Regions from separate parts of the Vibrio algarum genome, predicted to be linked through region 1. Evidence: predicted binding sites of a transcription regulator. Region 1 holds the regulator's gene; the other holds the start of a gene.
The links. The regulator MetJ, encoded in region 1, represses methionine synthesis genes. The targets are predictions, from matches to a motif close to TTAGACNTNTANANGTCTAA.

Region 1 (10,792 bases):
CTAATTTTCTTTCTCTAAGCGCAGTGTGAGCAAAGTGATGATAATCTTTGTAGAGAAGAGCTTGCAGCAAAGGGTGTTCAGGGTGGTGAGTTTGTAATAGAACTTCACCGGGTTTACTTGCTCGGCCTGCTCGACCCGCGACTTGGATAAAGAGTTGAGCTAAACGTTCTGAAGCTCGAAAATCACTACTGAATAAAGATCCATCCACATCGAGTAGCCCTACTAAGGTTACGTCAGGGAAATGATGTCCTTTGGCAAGCATTTGCGTACCAATGAGTATTTGAACTTTGTTATTTCGAATGGTTTCTAATGCAGCCTCTAGTGAACCTTTCCTTCTTGTGCTATCACGATCAATACGTAGCGTTTTATATTCAGGAAATAGCGACTGTAGTTGCTGCTCCAACTGTTCGGTGCCTACCCCAACCGTGACTAGTTGAGTTGAGCCACATCCATGACACTGGTGTACAACAGGACGTTGAGAACCACAGTGATGACATCGCATTTCATTACTATTTTGATGGTACGTATAGTACGCATCGCATCGCTTACAATCTGCGGTCCAGCCGCATTCATGGCACATCAACGCGGGGAAAACCCTCTTCGATTTAGAAACAACATCACTTGATTTCCAGAATCTAAGTGTTTTCTCATTTCAGCGATTAAAGGGGCTGATAAACCCCCTCCAAATAAAGCCCTTTGATATCTAAAACTTTATGTGTAGCAGGGACCGCATTACCAGCTCGCTCGCTTAATATGAGGTGATGATATTTACCTGAGATAGCATTCTGTAAACTTTCGAAACAAGGCGTGGCTGACCCTAAAACAATTGGGATGTTTTCTTTGTGGGCCCTCATAATGGCTACATCTCGTGCGTGATATCTTAAGCTGTCTTGTTGTTTATAAGAGGTGTCATGCTCTTCATCAACAATAATAATGCCGAGATCCCTAAATGGAGTAAGCAATGCGGATCGGGTTCCAATCACAATACCAGCCTGTTGTTGTCGCGCGGAAAGCCAAGCATTGAGCCTTTCCGTTTCGTTCAGTCCTGAATGAATGACTTCAACAGGAACATTGAATCGTCTTTTGAACCGATTGATAGTCTGGGGCGTTAACCCTATTTCGGGAACAAGAACTAAAGCTTGTCGGCCCGAGTCCAAAATAGGTTTGATTAGATTTAGGTAAACCTCTGTTTTACCGGAACCGGTCACACCTTCTAAAAGGTAACAACCAAAGCGTCGGTTACTGTTGACAGTTGCGATTGCGACGGCTTGTTCTTCATTTAGCTTTGGTTTGTCCTCTGAGTTTTCAATCTGTTCTGGCCAAAGTGTTGCTTTAGGTTTTGTTTCAGTAGAGGAAATCCATCCTTTTTCATTTAGCGTTTTTAATACGGAGCTGGAGATTTCTTCATCTATCATTTGTTGATGGGGTATTGATCCGTTTTCAAGTAAATGCATTACTTTGGCTTGCTTCACTGCCCGACCAAAGCCACTCATTAATTGATTTTTACCTGCTTCTGTTATCTGCCATTCAATCAGCGAAGCAAATTCAGCTGACTTTCCTTTTCTTAACGCTGTTGGGAGCGCATTGCTGAGGGTTTCACCTAGAGGGTATTGGTAGAATTGACTGCACCAATTGAGCAGTGTGTAAAGGTTATCTGGCCAAATGGGTTCTACATCTAATACTTGTTTGATGCTTTTTAACTGATCGATTGGAAAGTCCGACTGATGAACCATTGCGGTAACGATACCAACAAGGGTTTGCCGGCCAAATGAGACAGAAACACGACCGCCAACGACTGGAAATTGATGAGCTTGAATTAGGTAATCAAACTTTTTGTCTAGTGGCACTGGCAAGGCAATTTGAGCTATGGATGGTCGCATTATTGATGGTTAATCAGCTAAGTGAAACGAAGGGTTAGTGTAGTTGATACGCTGCTTAATTACGAGAAATGCTGATTTTCTGGGTCATAAAGTAGTGAACTATCTAAAAAGCCTATTGGTGGGGTGTGGTACCGAAGAAGTGAACTAGGTGAAAAAAGGAGAAATTGTAGAAAAAAGATTCAAATTAGTTGATCCCAGTGCGTTGTTTCATTACTATACTGCGCCTTGACGGTATATCTATTTATACCATGTTATGTAAATACGTGTGGTGTCCGGCTTAGAATCGGATGGCGACACGGCCTATAATGAGGTTTTCCCATGAAAACAGGTATCCACCCTGAATATAAAGCAGTTAAAGCAACTTGTTCTTGCGGCAACTCTTTCGAGTTTAACTCGACTCTAGCAAAAGAATCTATCCACCTAGACGTATGTGACAAATGTCACCCGTTCTACACTGGTAAGCAACGTATCGTTGATACTGGCGGCCGTGTTGATCGCTTCAACAAACGTTTCGGTGCACTATCTAGCAAATAATTGCTATGTTGTAATTCCGAATTTAAAAGGACGCTTAGGCGTCCTTTTTTGATCGTATATCTAATAACAAAACTTTATGACGTTAATCCGTTTCGGTATAGGAAGTTTTGTTTCTATCATTTACTATCTACCCGAATACAGACGAGTACTTTTTAAAATCACCCCTGCCTAATAGAAACTGGAACTAAATCTTATGTCCGAAGACAACCAACAAGATGACTTTCGTCAACAAGCACTTCATTATCATGCTTACCCTACTCCGGGTAAAATTGCAGTAGCACTGACTAAACCAGCGGATTCAGCTGAAGATCTAGCCTTAGCATACAGCCCAGGTGTTGCTGAGCCGGTGAGAGAGATCGCACAGAATATTGATAATGTGTATAAATATACGGCAAAAGGTAACACGGTTGCTGTGATTTCTAACGGTACTGCTATCTTGGGTTTGGGCAATTTAGGTCCTATGGCATCAAAACCAGTAATGGAAGGTAAAGCATTACTCTTTAAACGTTTTGCTGGTTTAGATTCTATTGATATCGAAGTGAAACATCGCACTATTGAAGAGTTTGTTAATACCGTTTCCGCTATTGCCGATACTTTTGGTGGGATCAACCTAGAAGATATTAAAGCCCCCGATTGTTTTGAGATAGAGCGTCAGTTGATCGAACGCTGCGATGTGCCGGTATTCCACGATGATCAACATGGTACGGCTATCGTCACTGCGGCAGGCATGCTAAATGCTATTGAACTCCAAGGTAAAACACTTGCCGATTCAACGATTGTTTGTCTTGGTGCTGGTGCCGCAGCTACAGCGTGCATGGAGCTATTGATTAAGTGTGGCGCGCAGCGAGAAAAAATCTATATGTTGGATCGTAAAGGTGTGATCCATACTCGCCGAGAAGATCTCAATGAATATAAGAAAATGTTTGCGAATAATACAGATAAACGTACGTTGGAAGATGTTATTGAAGGTGCAGACTTGTTCTTAGGTGTTTCTGGCCCGGATCTATTACCTGCGGAAGCACTCAAACTTATGGCCGATAAGCCAGTGGTATTTGCATGTTCGAATCCAGATCCTGAAATAAAACCAGAAATAGCGCATCAAGTAAGAGATGATCTCATTATGGGTACTGGTCGTTCTGATTACCCAAACCAAGTAAATAATGTTATCTGTTTTCCATTTATTTTCCGTGGCGCTCTAGATGTGCGTGCAAGTGAAATAAATACAGAAATGAAACTGGCTGCGGTTGAAGCGATACGTCAACTTGCTAAAGAGCCTGTTCCTGAAGAAGTATTGAAGGCGGCAGGGGTAAGTAAGTTAGAGTTTAGCAATGAGTATATTATTCCTAAACCGATGGATCCTCGTTTACTACCTCGCGTGGCGAAAGCGGTTGCGATAGCAGCGGTAGAATCTGGCGTTGCAAGAATTGAGCTACCAAAAAATTATATGAGTTAATATCGGTTCAATATAGATGTCGTTATCACCACTTTTGTGGAGGTAACGACATCGGTTTCGTCAGGATAATAGGTATAGATAACCTTAATCGAGCAGCATTACACGAAAGTGTTATTTAGAACGACTTTTTTCAAGCTTATTATTTACTCTTCATCAAACGCTTCAAATTCAATTCCCATTTCTGTCATTAATTTTTTAACTTCAGTTGGAATATCATCAGGGCGATCTTTTCTCAAATCTTCATCTGTTGGTAATGGCTGACCTGTATATGCGTGTAGAAATGCTTCGCAAAGTAACTCGCTATTCGTTGCATGTCGTAAATTATTAATTTGACGGCGGGTACGCTCATCAGTCAAAATTTTCAAAACTTTCAGAGGGATAGAAACGGTGATCTTCTTAACTTGTTCACTCTTTTTTCCGTGCTCTGCGTATGGACTTATGTATTCGCCATTCCAATCAGCCATTGCTCACCTTTTGTCAAAATAGTCATAAAATAATTATGGAATAGAATTCTAGCGGGATTTACCGCCATAAGCAAAGACATATAGACGTCTAGAGGTATTGACGTCTCAAAAAACTAGCAGTAAAGTGTCTTGATATTGATTCTAATGTCCGGGATTCAGTTATAGTTAGCCCATAAAGAAAATAAAAACGGATTTTATCGAAAGGAAAGCCAGCTCATGACACAAAAGAAACCTGCCACTATCGCCGTTCGAACGGGTATTGAAACTGACTCTCAGTTTCATGCCGTTGTGCCTCCAATTTACTTATCGACTAATTATAGTTTTCCTAGTTTTGGTGATGTGCCGAAATATGACTACACGCGATCAGGCAACCCAAATCGAGGCATGTTAGAGCTCGCACTTTCTGAACTGGAATCAGGAAGTGGTGCAGTTGTGACAAACTGTGGTACATCAGCATTAAATTTATGGGTTTCTGCTTTTATTGGCCCCAATGATCTTATTGTGGCACCTAATGACTGTTATGGGGGCACTTATCGGCTATTTAATACGAGGGCACAAAAAGGCGACTTTAATGTTCTCTTTATCGATCAGTCAGACCAACAAGCACTTGAGTCCGCTCTGGCTAAAAAACCTAAATTGGTTCTTCTAGAAACGCCGTCAAACCCACTTGTAAGGGTTGTTGATATAGAAGAGACGTGCAAGAAAGCACATGCTGTTGATGCGTTGGTTGCAGTCGACAATACCTTTATGACACCTATATACCAAAAGCCTATAGAACTGGGTGCTGATTTTGTGATTCACTCAACGACCAAATATATAAACGGCCATTCGGACGTCATTGGTGGTGTAATAGTAACCAAGACTAAAGAGCATGCAGAAGAGCTTGCATGGTGGGGGAATTGTATTGGAGCAACAGGAACGCCTTTCGATAGCTATATGACATTGCGTGGGATAAGAACGCTAGGGGCTCGTATGAGAATACATGAAGAAAGCTCCCAAGCTATTTTAGCTTTCCTATCTAAACAGGAACTTGTCGGAACTATATATCATCCAAGCCTTCCTGAGCATCCGGGCCATGAGGTTGCTAAGAAGCAACAATCTGGTTTTGGCTCAATGTTAAGTTTTGAATTTAATGGTTCAATGGAAAAACTAAAAGAGTTTGTTGGCGCACTTACTCTCTTTTCTCTAGCAGAATCGCTTGGTGGTGTAGAAAGTTTGATATGCCATCCAGCGTCAATGACTCATAGAGCAATGGGTGAAGAAGCACTTAAAGAGGCTGGCATCGCTCAGTCTTTACTGAGATTATCGGTTGGACTGGAAGACAGTGAAGATCTAATTGAAGATCTAACAAACGCATTTAACAAAGTTCAGGAGACAGTCTAAATGACAGTTACGCGTCAACTTCACAAGTTTGGTGGAAGCAGCTTAGCTGATGCAGAGTGTTATAAACGTGTAGTTAATATTCTTGCTGAGTACTCTCAAAGTGAAGATTTAATTGTTGTGTCTGCCGCTGGGGATACGACCAACCAACTTATAAATTGGTTAAGTGCGTTAAAAAAAGATGGACGAACAGCGCATGAGTTACTTATGTCGTTACGTCATTTTCATTCGACTTTGATAGAGCAGCTATTAGAATCTCCAAATGAATTATTGGATCGTCTTCATACGGAATTTTCTGCTTTGGGTGATTTACAAATTCCATTGACTCTGGAGCAAGAAGCTCAGGTTCTCGGACATGGAGAAATATGGTCATCGAGGTTGCTTTCTGCACTTCTATCTCAAGCAGAAATGCCTGCAGTGGCAATAGATTCACGAGATTTTTTAAGGGCTGATATTGGCACGCAGCCAGAGGTAGACCGTTCAAATTCTTGGCCGCTATTAAAAGAAGTATTAGCGCAGCATTCTCAGCATCGACTTGTTGTTACAGGTTTTATGGCTAAAAATCGTCAAGGTGACACGGTTTTACTTGGTCGAAACGGATCAGATTATTCCGCTACGGTGATTGGTGCGTTAGCGGAAACGAGCCGAGTGACTATTTGGAGTGATGTATGTGGTGTATATAGTGCCGATCCTCGCAAGGTTAATGACGCGTGCTTACTTCCCCTTCTCCGACTTGATGAAGCGAGCGAATTAGCTCGATTGGCTGCACCTGTTTTACATAGTAGAACTTTGCAACCGGTCGCACAGAGTACAATGGATTTAGAGCTTAGATGTAGCTATCAACCTGAAGCCGGGTCCACTCGAATAGAGAGAGTATTGGCCTCTGGTAGAGGAGCCAAGATAGTTACCTCGTTAGATGAAGTGTTGCTTATTGAATTGTTGTTTAGTCATGCTCATGAGTTTGAAAGAGCCAAAGACGAAGTTTTACAAAGCTTGCAACGAGCGCAACTCCAACCGCTAGCCTATGAAGTTCAAGCGGATCAAGGTGAATTGCTTCTTGCTTATACCGCTGAAGTTGCTTCTGGTGCTCTTGGTTATTTACATGATGCTGCAATTGAAGCTGATATCCGTCTAAAAGAGGGTTACTCGATGGTTGCTGCTGTTGGTGCAGGAGTGACAAAAAACCCAATTCATAGCCACGGTTTTTATCAACAGCTTAAAAATGCCCCCGTTGAGTTTATGTGTGATGCAGAATCAGGCTTGAGCTTAGCCGCTGTTTTACGAACGTCAGATACCTCAGTTCTTGTACAGGGTATCCATACTCAGCTCTTTCAGGCGCAAAAACGCGTTGGGTTGGTATTGTGTGGTAAAGGAAATATTGGATCAAGTTGGCTAGAACTATTTTCTAAACAGCAAACTGAATTAGAGAAGCGTCGAGGTATGAGTTTTGATTTGATTGGCATTGTTGGCAGTCAAACCTACTGGATGGACTTTAATGGTATCGACTCAGCAAGTGTTGTTAATCGTTATGATGATGAAGCTATCGACAGTAATGGTGATGATTGGTTAGAGCAACTTAGTCATCAACAAGAATACGATGAAGTCATTGTGTTAGACGTGACTGCAAGCGAAGCGGTTTCGATGAAGTATCCTGATATTGCTGAAAAGGGTTTCCATCTTATTTCAGCAAATAAAGTGGCTGGTTCAGCTTCTAGCGACTTTTATCACAAAGTACAGGATGCTTTTACAAAAACTGGTCGGCATTGGTTCTATAACGCAACGGTTGGAGCCGGTTTACCTATTAACCATACCGTTCGCGATTTACGAGAAAGCGGTGATGAGATAACAGCACTTTCTGGGATTTTTTCTGGTACGTTATCTTGGCTTTTTCAGCAATTTGACGGTTCTGTCCCATTCAGTGAGCTTGTAGAGTTAGCTTGGCAACAAGGGTTAACTGAACCTGATCCTCGTTGTGACTTAGATGGTTCCGATGTAATGAGGAAATTGGTGATTCTTGCTAGAGAGTCAGGTTTAAAGATTGAACCTGAAAGTGTGAAAGTCGAATCTCTTATCCCCGAACAATTGAAAGATTTGTCTATTGACCAGTTTTTCGATCAAGGTCAACTGTTAAGTGAGCAGCTCGCGGAGCGGTTGGAGAAAGCGCAACGTGAAGATAAGGTTTTGCGTTATGTTGCCCGGTTACAAAGAGGTGGTAAGGCAACCGTTGGAATAGAAGAGCTAAATAGAGAACACGCATTGGCAAACTTACTTCCATGTGACAATATTTTTGCTATAGAAAGTGCATGGTATAAAGATAATCCTTTAGTTATTCGAGGCCCTGGTGCCGGCAGAGAAGTCACCGCAGGCGCGTTGCAATCAGATATTAATCGTATATCTAATTTGCTTTAGTTTTCATATTAAAATTAATCCCCATGCAAATGGGGATTTTTCTTATTTTAGTTAGGTCTTGAACAATTCTCACCAGTTACATGAAAAAAGTTCATGATCATCGTGTTGACATTGATCTCATTTCATTACATTCTACAGACATATAGACGTCTAAACGTCAAAATAATAAAACAACACAACATCTATCAGCCCCGAATGGGAGAGAACTATGAGTTATTCACACGCTAGTCATCTAGACGCCTTGAATCAGAATATTGCGGAGCTTGGTGACATTAATGTCTCTTTTGAATTTTTCCCGCCAAGCAGCGAAAAAATGGAAGAAACCCTGTGGAACTCAGTTCATCGGTTGAAAACGCTTCAACCTAAATTTGTTTCTGTTACCTATGGTGCAAACTCTGGTGAGCGCGATCGTACCCATTCCATAATTAAAGAAATAAAAGAGCAGACAGGCTTAGTGGCGGCTCCACACTTAACCTGCATCGACGCAAGCCGCGATGAGCTTGTAGAAATAGCAGAAGACTATTGGACAAACGGTATCCGTAATATTGTCGCTTTACGTGGTGATATCCCCGCTGGTGGCGGTGCACCTGATATGTACGCATCCGACTTAGTGACGTTGCTTAAATCACGTCATGATTTTGATATCTCAGTCGCGGCATTTCCTGAGGTGCATCCAGAAGCAAAAAGTGCCCAGTCAGACCTACTTAATCTGAAAAGAAAAGTGGATGCGGGTGCTAACCGCGCAATCACTCAATTTTTCTTTGATGTTGAAAGCTACCTCAGATTCCGAGATCGTTGTGTGAGTGCTGGTATTGATGTAGAGATTGTACCGGGAATTCTACCAGTATCTAACTTTACTCAAGCGTCTCGCTTTGCAGCAATGAATCATGTGAAAGTTCCAGGATGGATGGCTCAGCAGTTCGCTGGTTTAGAAGATGATCCAACAACTCGTCAATTAGTTGGTGCAAGCCAAGCGATTGATATGGTTAGAATCTTGAGTAGGGAAGGAGTAAAGGATTTTCACTTCTATACACTAAACCGAGCAGAAATGACGTTTGCGTTGTGTCATACACTCGGTGTAAGACCAACAAAATAAAGTGAACCGATAAACATAACGATAAAAGGGTTGATGTATGTACATCAACCCTTTTATGTTTTAGAAACAAAGGAATGAACTGGCTCGTCCTAATCCATTGATTCTATTTCTGCATAGACTTCTTCTGCCCAACCTACCCAAGCTTCACGTATAATTAGGTTACGTCTAAGCGTAAGACGTTCTAATTTAGCATGCCTGTCTAGTTTGGTTGGATCACCATAATAAGTTGCTTCAATCTCTTTGTAATGATTGACTAACTGTTTAGATTCACCAATAAGTGTCGAGACTTGTTCTTTGAAAGAATCCGCAGATTCTATAGCGCAAGCCATTAACTTAGCGCTGAATTCATCTCTAACAGTTGGTTGTGCTGTAGGTAGTTCAAACCACTCGCCTAATGCACGACGTCCGGCTTCTGTAATTGAATAAACTTTTCTATCTGGTTTGCCGTCTTGTGGCTGTAAAACACAAGTGACGAGTTCATTTTGAGCCATTTTATTGAGCTCTCTATAAACTTGCTGATGACTCGCTTTCCAAAAATAGCCGATACTATATGAAAACTCTTTGGTGATATCGTACCCGGTAGCATCACGAGTGCTTAAAACGGTAAGGATTACGTGTGGTAATGACATGTCTTAAATCCAATAATTAGTAATATAAAAACTCACATCTTTGAACTGCGTACGTGCTTTATGACACTCATCAATTTGCAGTTCAGAATAACGATAAATCTGCGTTTATTCGTTACTCTTATCTTCAGCCGATATTCACCTAGAAGCCTGTGGAGTTTGATTCCTTATTATTGTGCTTGTTATTAGTATAGTCGATATTTGGAGCACAATGGGGCGTAAGCATACCATTAAATTTTGTTGTGAAAATCAAAAAAAGGGGCAAATTGTCTCAAAAGGATGATAAATCTCTCAGGGTGGAGAAAAAACAGGACAATATGCTGTAAAGGTGAGGCATTATGTCCTGTTTTTGGGTTTAATTACTATCCTGTGTTGCGCATGCCAGCAGCAATGCCTGCGATTGTTACCATCAATGCTTCTTCTAGTTCGGAAGATGGCTCATCTGCTTGACGAGTCCGGTATAACAGCTCTGCTTGAAGGATGTTCATCGGTAAAACATAAATGTTACGTAATCGGATCGATTCTAGCCCCCACGGATCACTTTGCATTAAGTTTTCATTGTTCTCTACATTAAGAACCGCTTTAATATCTTTTTGCAACTGGTCTCGTAATTGATCCCCTAATCGCCAAAGTGATTTATCTGTTAGCCTTTGATCATAATAGCGTGAAATCTCAATATTCGATTTTGAATAAACCATTTCTAGCATACCAAGGCGGGTAGAAAAGAAAGGCCATTCGCGACACATCTCTTCTAATAAGTTCTGGTGACCTTTGTCGATAGAGTACTGTATCGATTCACCAGCCCCTAACCAAGCAGGTAAAACTAATCTGTTTTGGCTCCAAGAGAATATCCAAGGAATCGCTCTTAAGCTTTCAACGCCGCCGTTAGGGTTTCTTTTGGATGGTCGTGATCCCAAAGGTAACATACCAAGCTCTCGCTCTGGTGTCGC
Region 2 (10,792 bases), 540 kb from region 1:
CAAAGCGCCAGAAAAACTCATCATTTCAGCCATTTCTTGTTTACTGTGCGCCATAATAGGTGATGCACCAATGGCGAGAAGCGCATTCGCGGTATTGTTCATTACCACGTAATTAGTAATGTTTACTACCAATGGTTTTAGTTCTCTAACGGCTTTCAAATTCGCTATTATTTGTTGTTTTTTCTGATTTAAGTTGGTCATGTTCATATCCTGTTTTTTTAATCGCAGCGTTTAACCCTTGCTGCTAAATTGCAACACCCATTCGATTTTTATGAAGGAAGGGGCTGGGCTGTGTCGGTTTGTCAATCATCTGTGCATTCGCTGAGAATGATCGGATGATCAATAAATTCAGTTCACTAACTTTAAAGTGTTGGAACAAAGTCAGAAGCTTTTGGTGCCGAGCTAATGATTTTGTTCTCATATAAAAATTGAGTGAAATGGTCGTAACGTTGTAGATCTACCGCTGCAGGTCTAAGATCGAATCGAGTTAACGTATCGCGCCAAGCTCGTTTATTTAGCTCATTGTTTAACGTGTCTGGTGAATATGCGACAAACTCTTCCCATGCATCTTGTGGATGGTTGACGATATAGGTTGTCGCTTTTTCTATTGCGTTATTAAACTTGCGTATCGCATCGGCGTCATAGTTGTTTGCATTCGCGACAACCACGAGTTCATCGTAGGTTGGTACACCATGTTCCTCAGGATAAAAAGCCTTGGATGGATAGCCTTCAATCGCCAATTGATTGGTTTCAAAATTTCTTAAACCGCCCCAAATCGCATCCACTTTGCCAGAGGCGAGAGAAGACGATAGTGCCCAACCTATGTTAATAATTTCTACCTCATTAAAGGCAACACCCACTGATTTAAGCATGGTGCCGACCGTCGCTTCTTCGTTGCCAGCAATTGCGATACCGATTTTTTTGCCTTTTAGATCAGCCAGAGAATTTATCTTGCCGTTGTCTAATACCATCAATGTATTCAGTGGGGTTGATATCAAGGTGGAAGCGCGGATCAGTGGCAGTTTTTCTGCGACATCAATCGTTAAACTGGTTTGATAGGAGATAGCTAAGTCCACGTTGTTAGCCGCAACAAGTTTGGCTGGTAGGCTAGGGTCGGCAGGCTCTTGAATCGTTATAGTCAATCCTTGTTCATTGAAGTAGCCTCTTTCTTGGGCAATAACGATTGGTCCATGGTTCGGATTTACGAACCAATCTAGCATTAATGTAATGCTTTTATTGTCTTCTGCAATGACGCCAAGTGGAATGAAGGCGAGCAAAATAGTCAGCCATCCTTTTCTTACTATGGATCCTTTCTTATTTTTGGTGAACATTATTTTTCCTTAAATATTGATGTGTTGAGGTTAGAGCTGCCAATGGATAGCTCGTTTGAGAAATTTGTCTGTAATGAAATACAGAGTGATTGAAAATAGGGCCAATATAAATAAAGCGGCGAACATCTCATCTATCATCATTCGCGCATTGGCTTGCAGCATTAAGTACCCTAATCCCGCACTGGAACCGACCCACTCTCCGACTACCGCACCAATAGGCGCGACGACAACGGCCACACGGATACCCGATGCAAGTGCTGGTAATGCCGCTGGGAGGCGGATATGTCGTAAAGTTTGCCATTTTGAGGCAGACATGGTTTTTGCTAGGTCGAGATAACCAGTAGGAGTAGAGCGAAGTCCGTCATAACAGCAGGTCGTGACAGGGAAGAAAATAATGAGTGCCGCCATGACGACTTTCGAAGCGATGCCATAGCCAAGCCATAACATTAATATTGGCGCTATGGCAAAAACAGGAATAGCCTGACTGGCAATCAATATAGGTAATAACCACCGCTTGAGAGGTTTAAACAGAAGCATCTGCAATGCAAAAACCATCCCCATTGTTAAGCCTAAAATTAAGCCTAAAAGAATTTCCTGCATGGTTATCCATGTGTGGAAAGCCAATACATCGATTCGCTGTATTAGTTTTATTACTACTGCTTGAGGTGACGGTAAAATAAACGCTGGAAGCTTAAAAACGATAACGACTAACTGCCACAGTCCAAATATGACCAAAATAGTAATAACGCCCTGTAGTAAAGGTCTTATTCTGTTTTCGGGTTTGGCCTTAAGGGCTCCAGTAACCTCTAAATCTAAGTTAATCTCCGACATGTTCTTGCTCCAACTGTTCTATTAACTTCTGTTGTAACTGAGCTATTTCCTCACAGAGTTTTCTGGGTGCTTTTGTATCTGGAACGGGAAAGGAGTGAGTTTTAGAGGGAGAACCTTGCATTAGATAGATCTTGTCTGCCAGTCTAAGCGCTTCTTGTGGATCGTGAGTAATGAGTACCACCGTGTTGTTTCGCAATAAGGTAGCGGAAAGGTTTTGTAATTGATGACGGGTGACAGTATCTAAAGCTGAAAATGGTTCATCCATCAGAACCAAGGGTTTATCTTGCATCAGCGTTCGGGCGAGGGCGACCCGTTGGCGCATACCACCCGAAAGTTGATCAGGGAACTTTTCGATATGTTTGGTTAAGCCGACTTGTTCGATAAGCAGAACCGCTTTTTGACGCTCTGGTTCAGACAATTTTTGAGAGGCAAATTTAAAACTTAAACAGACGTTGTCCAAGACATTTAACCACGGTAGAAGTAAGTCTTGTTGTGCCATATAAGCAACATGTTGGCTGAGTTCACCATTAAGGTGAGTTATTAGGTTTCCTTGCCAAATCAGATTATCTTTTAATAAGCCAGCGAGAAAACGAAGAAGAGTGGTTTTTCCACAACCACTTCTGCCTAAAATACAGGTCCATTCTCGAGTCATTATCTGCATGTTAACCCCAGAAATTATAGGCTGGTGGCCATCCTTGTAACCTAAAACCGTGTTGTTTAGTTCTATGAGTACAGAATTATTCATGCTCGACATCAACTTGTGATTTTGTGATTATTTTTTGGATTGAAAGTGGAGTCGGGGATGGAATGAATTGAGAACCATGGAAAAAATGATGGACAGGGCCATGACCACAACCAATATCCAATTCGTCAGCGTGTAAAATAGCTTGGGTAATATAGTGCTTGCCGAGTTGGACTGCTTCGATAAGGCTATATCCTTGAGCGAGATAACTGGTGATGGCGGATGACAGTGTACAACCAGTTCCGTGGGTATTTTGTGTGTGAATGCGTGGTGTGGATAGTCGAGTGACGTTGTCTTTTGTTATCAATAGGTCGGTACTGGTATTTTCAGATTCTAGATGCCCACCTTTAAGTAGCACATTTTGAGTATCTAGCGCTCTGAGTTTCCCTATAAGGGCATTCATTTCAGATTCAGTTTTTGGTATTGGCTCGCCTGTTAAAGCGGCCGCTTCAGGAAGGTTGGGTGTAATAATTTCAGCTAAGGGCAAAAGTAGAGTTTTAAGGGTGGTAATGGCCTGCTTTTCTAGAAGAAGGTCGCCACTTGTTGCCACCATGACCGGGTCAATGACAAGGTGTTTAGGTTTGTATTGGCGTAATTTTCTAGCAACGGTTTTTATTATTTGAACGTCACTCAGCATCCCTATCTTTACCGCTTGGACATTGAGATCGTTAAATACGGCGTCTATCTGCTGTTCTACAAATTCAGGTGATATGGAGAAAATACCCGAAACACCTTGAGTGTTTTGTGCTGTGAGGGCGGTGATGACTGAACAGGCGTAGCTGTCTGTTGCTGAAATAGCTTTGATATCAGCTTGAATACCTGCGCCGCCGCTACTATCTGAGCCTGCAATGGTAAGGACAATTGGTGTTGAGTTCTTTGCTGTCATGTGGGTTCCTAAACGTTAGCGTATAGGAATAACAGCAGCCAGATAGAGGGAAATACTACGGGACGTAGAGACACTAACTTGGCATGGCTATTAGTTCCCTACGTCAGTGTTAACTGCATCAGGTTCAACGGGTCCCATCGAAATGGTCTCAGCTTTGGGTTGTGGCCCTTAGCTCCCCGACTAATATCTAAATTTTATTTTCCGAAAGAGTGTAGCAAATTCATACGTTAACGAAAAGAGTCCATAGTGACTCCCGTCAATGTTTGTATTGGTGTTGAACGATAATATAGTGGTTAGAAGTATAATCCTACAGCAGCATAGAGAACTCTATAATGGATGCGAACGGTCAGATTTCTCCAGAACTGGTTGCACAGATCTACGATACCGCTCTAGATCCAACCCAGTGGCCGATATTATTGGAACGGATAGCATCCACCTTGCCTCCAATAGAAGCCGAACAAATGGTTAGTGCTACACGACAGGTAAATCAACGTATATCTATGCAAGAAGTTGAAAGGTATCGAAGCCTTTCTCAGATATCTACCATAGTGGAGCATTTAGAACGAAGCGCGGCAATTAGTAATCGGATTAAAGACAACGACGAACAAGAGCACCTACAACTTAGTTTGTTCGACTTCTTACCATTGCCAGCCTTTGTTTGCGCGCCAAATGGGCAAATACTGCAACAAAACCGCTTAGCCTCTGAACTATTAAAAACCACCGCTTTAGTTATGATTGATAATCAGCGTATTAAGTTTCATCATAACTCTCAGCAGAGACAGTTCGATAAACTGATATCTCAACTAACCGAACCCAATGGCCAAGTTCGTGAAACAACGATGCGGTTACGTGATAGCTTTCAAACCAATCCGGTAAGTATCAGTTTGTCACGGATAGATGACCAATATCAGCTAGGTAGTAATATCTTGGTACTGTTTGCCAATCAAAATGTGGATACAAAGCCCAATTTGTCTGCATTTAGCCGACAATACGAGCTAACCAAAGCGGAGCAAAAACTGGTCGAAAACTTAGCTCACAATAAAACGTTGAATGAAATTAGTGAGAGTCATGGCGTATCAATCAATACCATCCGAACCCAGTTAAAGTCAGTATTTCAGAAAACAGGTTGTCACCGACAAAGTGAGTTGATGAAACTTGTTTTGGTTAATTCTACTTCGGAAGTTTGTGACAATAATGGCCAGTTAAAATCTAAGTTTATTTTTGACTCTGCGCGATACCATCATGTCTGTGAAGTAAGCAATGGTCGACAGCTGGGGTTCAGCGATATTGGAAGAACAAGCGGCGTTCCTGTCATTGTTTTGCCACCGAGTACGGGGTCAAGGCTACAGCAGCATCCCGATAATAAAGTACTTTTTGACCATAATATCCGTTTGATCACTATTGACCGGCCGGGGTTTGGTTTATCATCCGCAGATCCAAATCGAACATTAACGAGTATTGCTTACGATGTTGAAGCATTAGCAGATAACCTTAATATAGGGCGGTTTTCGTTGATTGGATTTTGTGGTGGAGGCCCTTTTGCGTTAGCAACAGCGTCCGTATTAAAGGAGCGTATCGTTCATACCTCTTTAGTGAGTTCCGTGACGCCTTTTCAGCCCATTAACTTGTTCCATGGTGTCAAATCTAGCAACAAATTTTTGGCTCAGATAGCGATGCGCGCCCCAACAGTTCTTCATCCATTGTTAAAAATCATTACCAATAACCTGATGAAAGACCATGAACTCTATTTTGATCAGGTCTACCAACATTTGTGTGAAAGTGATGCTGCAGCTCTATCAGAAACGGAAGTGACCGATAACTTTTTATTGGCGTTTAGAGAGGCGATGAGGCAGGGACCAATTGCATTTAGCGAAGATTTGGTCATTTTGAGCCGTCTTTGGAATATCAATTTTGAAAATATCGTTTCACCTGTAACGATATGGCATGGCAGTTTAGATCAACATGTTCCCGTTCAGTTGGCACGTAAGTTTCATCGTCTTATTGAACATTCTAAGTTTAATGAAATTGACAACTTGGGTCATTTACTCGTCTATCATCGCTGGAGTGAGATATTACAATCTATATCTGCAGAGCAGAGTTGAGGTGTATAGCTTAATAAACAATTAAAATAAAAAAGCCGGATACGTAGTCCGGCTTTTGTTTATTGTAGTTTAAGGAATTCTAATCTAAGAATTAATGACGCAAGTAGTGATAAACTACCAGCCTTTGACTACACCGCCTTTAAAGATCTCTGAAGCAGCCTGGTAGACTTCGTCTGTTTGGTACGCTTTCACAAAATTTTGTACTTTTTCTGAGTCAACATTCTCGGTGCGAGCAACAATTAAGTTAACGTATGGCGATTCTTTGTCTTCGACGAAGATACCGTCCTTCTCTGGCGTTAAATCGATGCTGCTTGCGTAAGTGGTGTTGATGATGGATAACGCTACATCGTCTAGAGAGCGAGGTAACTGAGCGGCATCTAGCTCAACAATAGTAATGTTTTTTGGGTTTTCTACGATATCGCGAATAGTGCCAGAAAGGCCAACATCTGCGCGCAATTTAACTAGACCTTGTTGCTCTAGGAGTAGCAACGAACGACCAAGGTTAGTAGGGTCGTTAGGAACGGCAATACGTGATCCATCGGCAATTTGGTCTACTGAAGTAACTTGCTTAGAATAGCCAGCAATAGGGTAAACAAACGAGTTGCCTGCAATAGCGAGTTTGTAACCACGGTCTGAAATTTGTTGGTCAAGGTATGGTTTATGTTGGAAAGCATTGATATCTACAGAACCATCATCGAGGGCGGCATTTGGTGTAACGTAGTCGGTGAACGTGACTAGCTCAACATCTAGGTTGTATTTTTCTTTAGCGACTTTCGCTGCAACTTCAGCGACTTGAGCTTCTGCGCCAGCCATTACGCCAATTTTTATTTTGTTGGTGTCTACTTCTTTGTCACCACATCCAGCTAATACTAGCGCTGATGCTGCCGTTGCGGTGATAAGTAAATTTTTAAGGCTAAATTTCATGTTACATCTCCTGTAATTGTTGTGTTTATTATTATCTGTGGTCTACACGACGGACGAATGCATCGCCAATTGATTGAATTATTTGTACCAGTACTATAAGCATAACGACTGTGACGGCCATGATGACAACGTCATATCGGTGAAAGCCGTAGCGGATAGCGACATCACCTAAACCTCCACCTCCAACAGTACCTGCCATAGCGGAATAACTGACTAGGGTAACGAGTGTGATGGTGACGGCATTTACTATGGTCGGTAAGGCTTCTGGGAGTAGTACCTTGGTGATAATTTGGGTAGGTTTTGCACCCATAGATTGTGCCGCTTCTACAAGGCCGCTTGGGACTTCAAGCAAAGCGCCTTCAATTAAGCGTGCGACAAACGGAATCGCTCCTATGGTCAGTGGAACGATGGCTGCTGTTGTTCCTATAAAAGTACCCACAAGAAGCTTTGTTACTGGAATAATAGCTACCATAAGGACAAGAAAGGGTACCGAGCGTCCAATGTTTACGATGGCTCCTAAAATGCTATTAAGTTTCGTATTTTCAGCGAGGCCACCTTTTTTGGTGATGTGTAATATAACACCCAATGGAATACCAACGGCAAATCCGACAAAGCCGGAAACCGCGACCATATAAAGTGTTTCTCCTGTGGCCCCTAACAACAATTTGCTATTAAGACTTAACCATTGAGCAATGGAATCAAAGGACATAACCAAGTACCTCTACTTTTACTTTGTGCTCTTTTAAGAATGCGATGGCAGCGTTGTCATCGTGTTCCGAGCCGAATAATTCTGCGACCATCATGCCGAACTTTACCCCACCAGCGTAATCAAGATCAGAGCTTAAGATGCTCACATCGATATTAAACTGGCGCGAGATTTGGCTCATTAGTGGTGCGTCGACTGTTTCTCCGGTAAATTCGAGTCGCACGAGTGGATGAGATCCCTCGATTCTATTTGTTTGTAACCGGGCTTGGTAATCTTCCGGTATTGAAAGGTCCAGAGTTGAACGAATAAAGCTATGAGCGAGCTCTGTTTTAGGGTGAGCGAAAATTTCGCCTACCGTGCCTTGTTCTACCAATTCTCCGTCACCAATGATGGCCACTTGATGGCATATACCTTTTACAACATCCATCTCGTGAGTAATCAGAAGAATAGTGATGTTTAATTTTCGATTAATCTCTCTAAGTAGTTCAAGAATCGATTGTGTTGTTGCTGGGTCAAGGGCACTGGTTGCTTCATCGCACAGCAATACTTTAGGGTCAGACGCTAATGCTCTTGCAATAGCAACCCGTTGTTTTTGACCACCGCTTAGATTGGCAGGATAAGTATCACGTTTGTCGGCAAGACCGACTAAGGATAGCAGTTCGCTAACCTTAGTATTAATCGTCTCTTTATTGATGCCTGCTAGCTCTAGGGGCAGGGCTATATTATTAAAAACAGTACGAGAAGAGAGCAAATTAAAGTGTTGGAATATCATTCCAATATTACGCCGAGCTTCACTTAATTCTGATTTGGAAAGCAGTGTGAGATCGACACCATCCACAACAACGCTACCCTGTGTAGGAGCTTCGAGCATGTTTACACAGCGGATAAGTGTGCTTTTACCTGCACCAGATGAGCCTATAACACCAAAAATACTTCCTTGTGAGATAGACAGGTTGATGTCTACTAAGGCGTGAATTTCTTTTTCACCTTGATAGAAAACCTTGTTAACGTTGCTAATTTCAATCATTTAATAAAACCTAATTGGAATAACCAGAATAAAGTACTGGTTAACTTTCTAAACTGTAGACGATGCTATGGTGAACACGTTTCCTTGTCAATAGGTATCTTGACGTATAGACGTCCATAGCTCTATTTGGGTTATTTTGTTTGGATATTTAATAGTTCTGAATGCTATAAAACGGCGAAAGAAAAAACTTGTTAATTTAGGATAAATGATGATCAGCAGTGTAAAGCGTGCAATAATTTCGTTATAAATTTCTATTGAGGATAAGGCTTTGGCTAAACCTGCTGTGTTTTTAGATCGAGATGGCGTAATTAATGTAGATCACGGATACGTTCATGATGAACATGATTTTGAATTTATCGATGGCGTATTTGAAGCGACGAAAACATTACAACAGATGGGATACCTTTTGGTTCTAGTGACCAATCAATCTGGTGTTGCTCGCGGGTTGTTTAGCGAAGATAGGTTTCTTTCTTTAACGGAATGGATGGATTGGAATTTTGTTGACAATGGCGTTGAACTTGACGGTATTTATTACTGTTTACACCATCCTGAACACGGTATCGGAGATTACAAGCAAGATTGTGACTGTCGCAAACCGAAACCAGGCATGTTTATTTCTGCTCGTGACTTCTTGAAAATAGATATGGCGAACTCAATCATGGTAGGCGATAAAGCGGAAGACATGATGGCAGCAGAAGCGGCTGGTGTTGGCACAAAAATACTCGTTAGAACAGGAAAGCCCGTAACAGACAGGGGAGAGTCTCTCGCTACGGTTGTTTTAGAGAGTATAAAACAAGTACCAGAGTATCTTAAACAACGGTAAAGGATGTCTTGTGAATATTAAGTGGCTTTTTTTCTCTATTTTTTTTGCTTTGGTTGGATGTGGTTCAACCACAGATTCTCTTTATACCTGTAATAATGGAACACAGTTCACGGTGTCTCATACTGAAGATCAAGCAGCTGAAATGGTCATGGCGCACAAACGGATTTCACTGCAACAGGTACCAGCCGCGTCCGGTAGCAAGTATGAAAATTCAGAGCGTGATTTGATGCTTTGGTTGAAAGGAAAACGTGCCATGGTTACCCTAGGCTCAGATACCATCATAAACTGTGATCAGGTTACTAATTGATAACCATGAGAAAATTGACAATTCATGATATTGCAAAACTCGCTGGAGTAGGTAAGTCAACGGTTTCTCGCCTGTAGTTAATTACCCTACTGGGTATTAATTAGAATGCAGTTGGTCAACAATCGAAATGAATAGTTGGCTGGCTGTTTTCAGTATCTCATCAGGGAAATCATAGTCTGGATTGTGTAATTCAGGGTGAGAATTCCCACTTCCTATACAAAAAAGTGCACCATTCCATTTCAGTAAAAACTCGGAAAAATCTTCCGACCAACGCATAGGCTCATTAAGGCTCTCAACGGTAAAACCTAGCTGTTTGGCTTGTTGGTTAATTATCTGACAATGTTTGCTCGAATTGAAAGCCGCATTGAAGGGTTCATCCCAGTCAACTTTTACGATAATGCCTGTTTTTTGTTGTAACTTATCTAGCATCGCAAGTAAATTCGATTTCATATTCGAAAAGGTTTGGTTGCAATCACTGCGCATGGTAGCCATCACTTTTGCATTACCCGGAGCAATACCAAATGCTTCTTCTCCAAGCCTTGCATGGACTATGGTGACTAAGCTGAAAACGTCAGGGTGCATATTCGGAATACTTTGCAGGTAATTAACTGTTTCGATCATCGCTAGGCAAGGACTGAGGCCATTCTCAGGTCTAGCAGCGTGAGAAGTTTTTCCTTCAAACTCAATTGATATCCCGGTAGACGCGCAAGCGAATGTACCTTCTCTAATTAGTATTTGATTGAGAGGATAGCCTGGTAGGTTGTGGTAGGCGAAAACGTTATCAACCTTCAATGATGAGAGCGCTTTATCATTGAGCATGGATAAAGCGCCAGTACCGGTCTCTTCTGCTGGCTGAAACAGTAAGATGACTTTGCCTGTTTTTGGTGGCGATTTTGAAAGTTGTTCCGCTACCATTAACAGCGAACTTGTATGACCATCATGCCCACAGGCATGCATCACACCAACATTTTCTGACACATGGTCATGAGTGGCTATCTCATTGATGGGGAGTGCGTCAAAATCAGCACGAAAGAGGGTTGTTTCTCCGTCATAACCGCTGTCTACAATGCAGATGATGCCATATCCACCGATGTGACCGGTAGGGGATAAGCC

Region 2: a site for MetJ is predicted at 8,648-8,667, ahead of metN (methionine ABC transporter ATP-binding protein MetN). Genes of this name have one in related genera too.

Annotation. Positions count from the first base shown of each region.
Region 1 covers NZ_JAQLOI010000001.1:649,569-660,360, forward strand. Annotated here, with positions in the region: partial or broken gene priA (primosomal protein N') at 1-1,880, opposite strand, end outside; gene rpmE (50S ribosomal protein L31) at 2,199-2,414, shown strand; gene PGX00_RS03290 (malic enzyme-like NAD(P)-binding protein) at 2,608-3,867, shown strand; gene metJ (met regulon transcriptional regulator MetJ) at 4,011-4,331, opposite strand; gene PGX00_RS03300 (O-succinylhomoserine (thiol)-lyase) at 4,548-5,714, shown strand; gene PGX00_RS03305 (bifunctional aspartate kinase/homoserine dehydrogenase II) at 5,715-8,120, shown strand; gene metF (methylenetetrahydrofolate reductase) at 8,329-9,216, shown strand; gene PGX00_RS03315 (PadR family transcriptional regulator) at 9,306-9,845, opposite strand; gene ppc (phosphoenolpyruvate carboxylase) at 10,205-10,792, opposite strand, start outside.
Region 2 covers NZ_JAQLOI010000001.1:1,187,259-1,198,050, forward strand. Annotated here, with positions in the region: gene thiM (hydroxyethylthiazole kinase) at 1-201, opposite strand, end outside; gene PGX00_RS05735 (ABC transporter substrate-binding protein) at 363-1,331, opposite strand; partial or broken gene PGX00_RS05740 (ABC transporter permease) at 1,362-2,069, opposite strand; gene PGX00_RS05745 (ABC transporter ATP-binding protein) at 2,149-2,907, opposite strand; gene thiD (bifunctional hydroxymethylpyrimidine kinase/phosphomethylpyrimidine kinase) at 2,900-3,790, opposite strand; TPP riboswitch at 3,869-3,979, opposite strand; gene PGX00_RS05755 (alpha/beta fold hydrolase) at 4,123-5,892, shown strand; gene PGX00_RS05760 (MetQ/NlpA family lipoprotein) at 6,007-6,816, opposite strand; gene PGX00_RS05765 (methionine ABC transporter permease) at 6,848-7,525, opposite strand; gene metN (methionine ABC transporter ATP-binding protein MetN) at 7,515-8,549, opposite strand; gene gmhB (D-glycero-beta-D-manno-heptose 1,7-bisphosphate 7-phosphatase) at 8,818-9,372, shown strand; gene PGX00_RS05780 (MliC family protein) at 9,383-9,679, shown strand; gene PGX00_RS22880 (LacI family DNA-binding transcriptional regulator) at 9,685-9,756, shown strand; gene PGX00_RS05785 (amidohydrolase) at 9,776-10,792, opposite strand, start outside.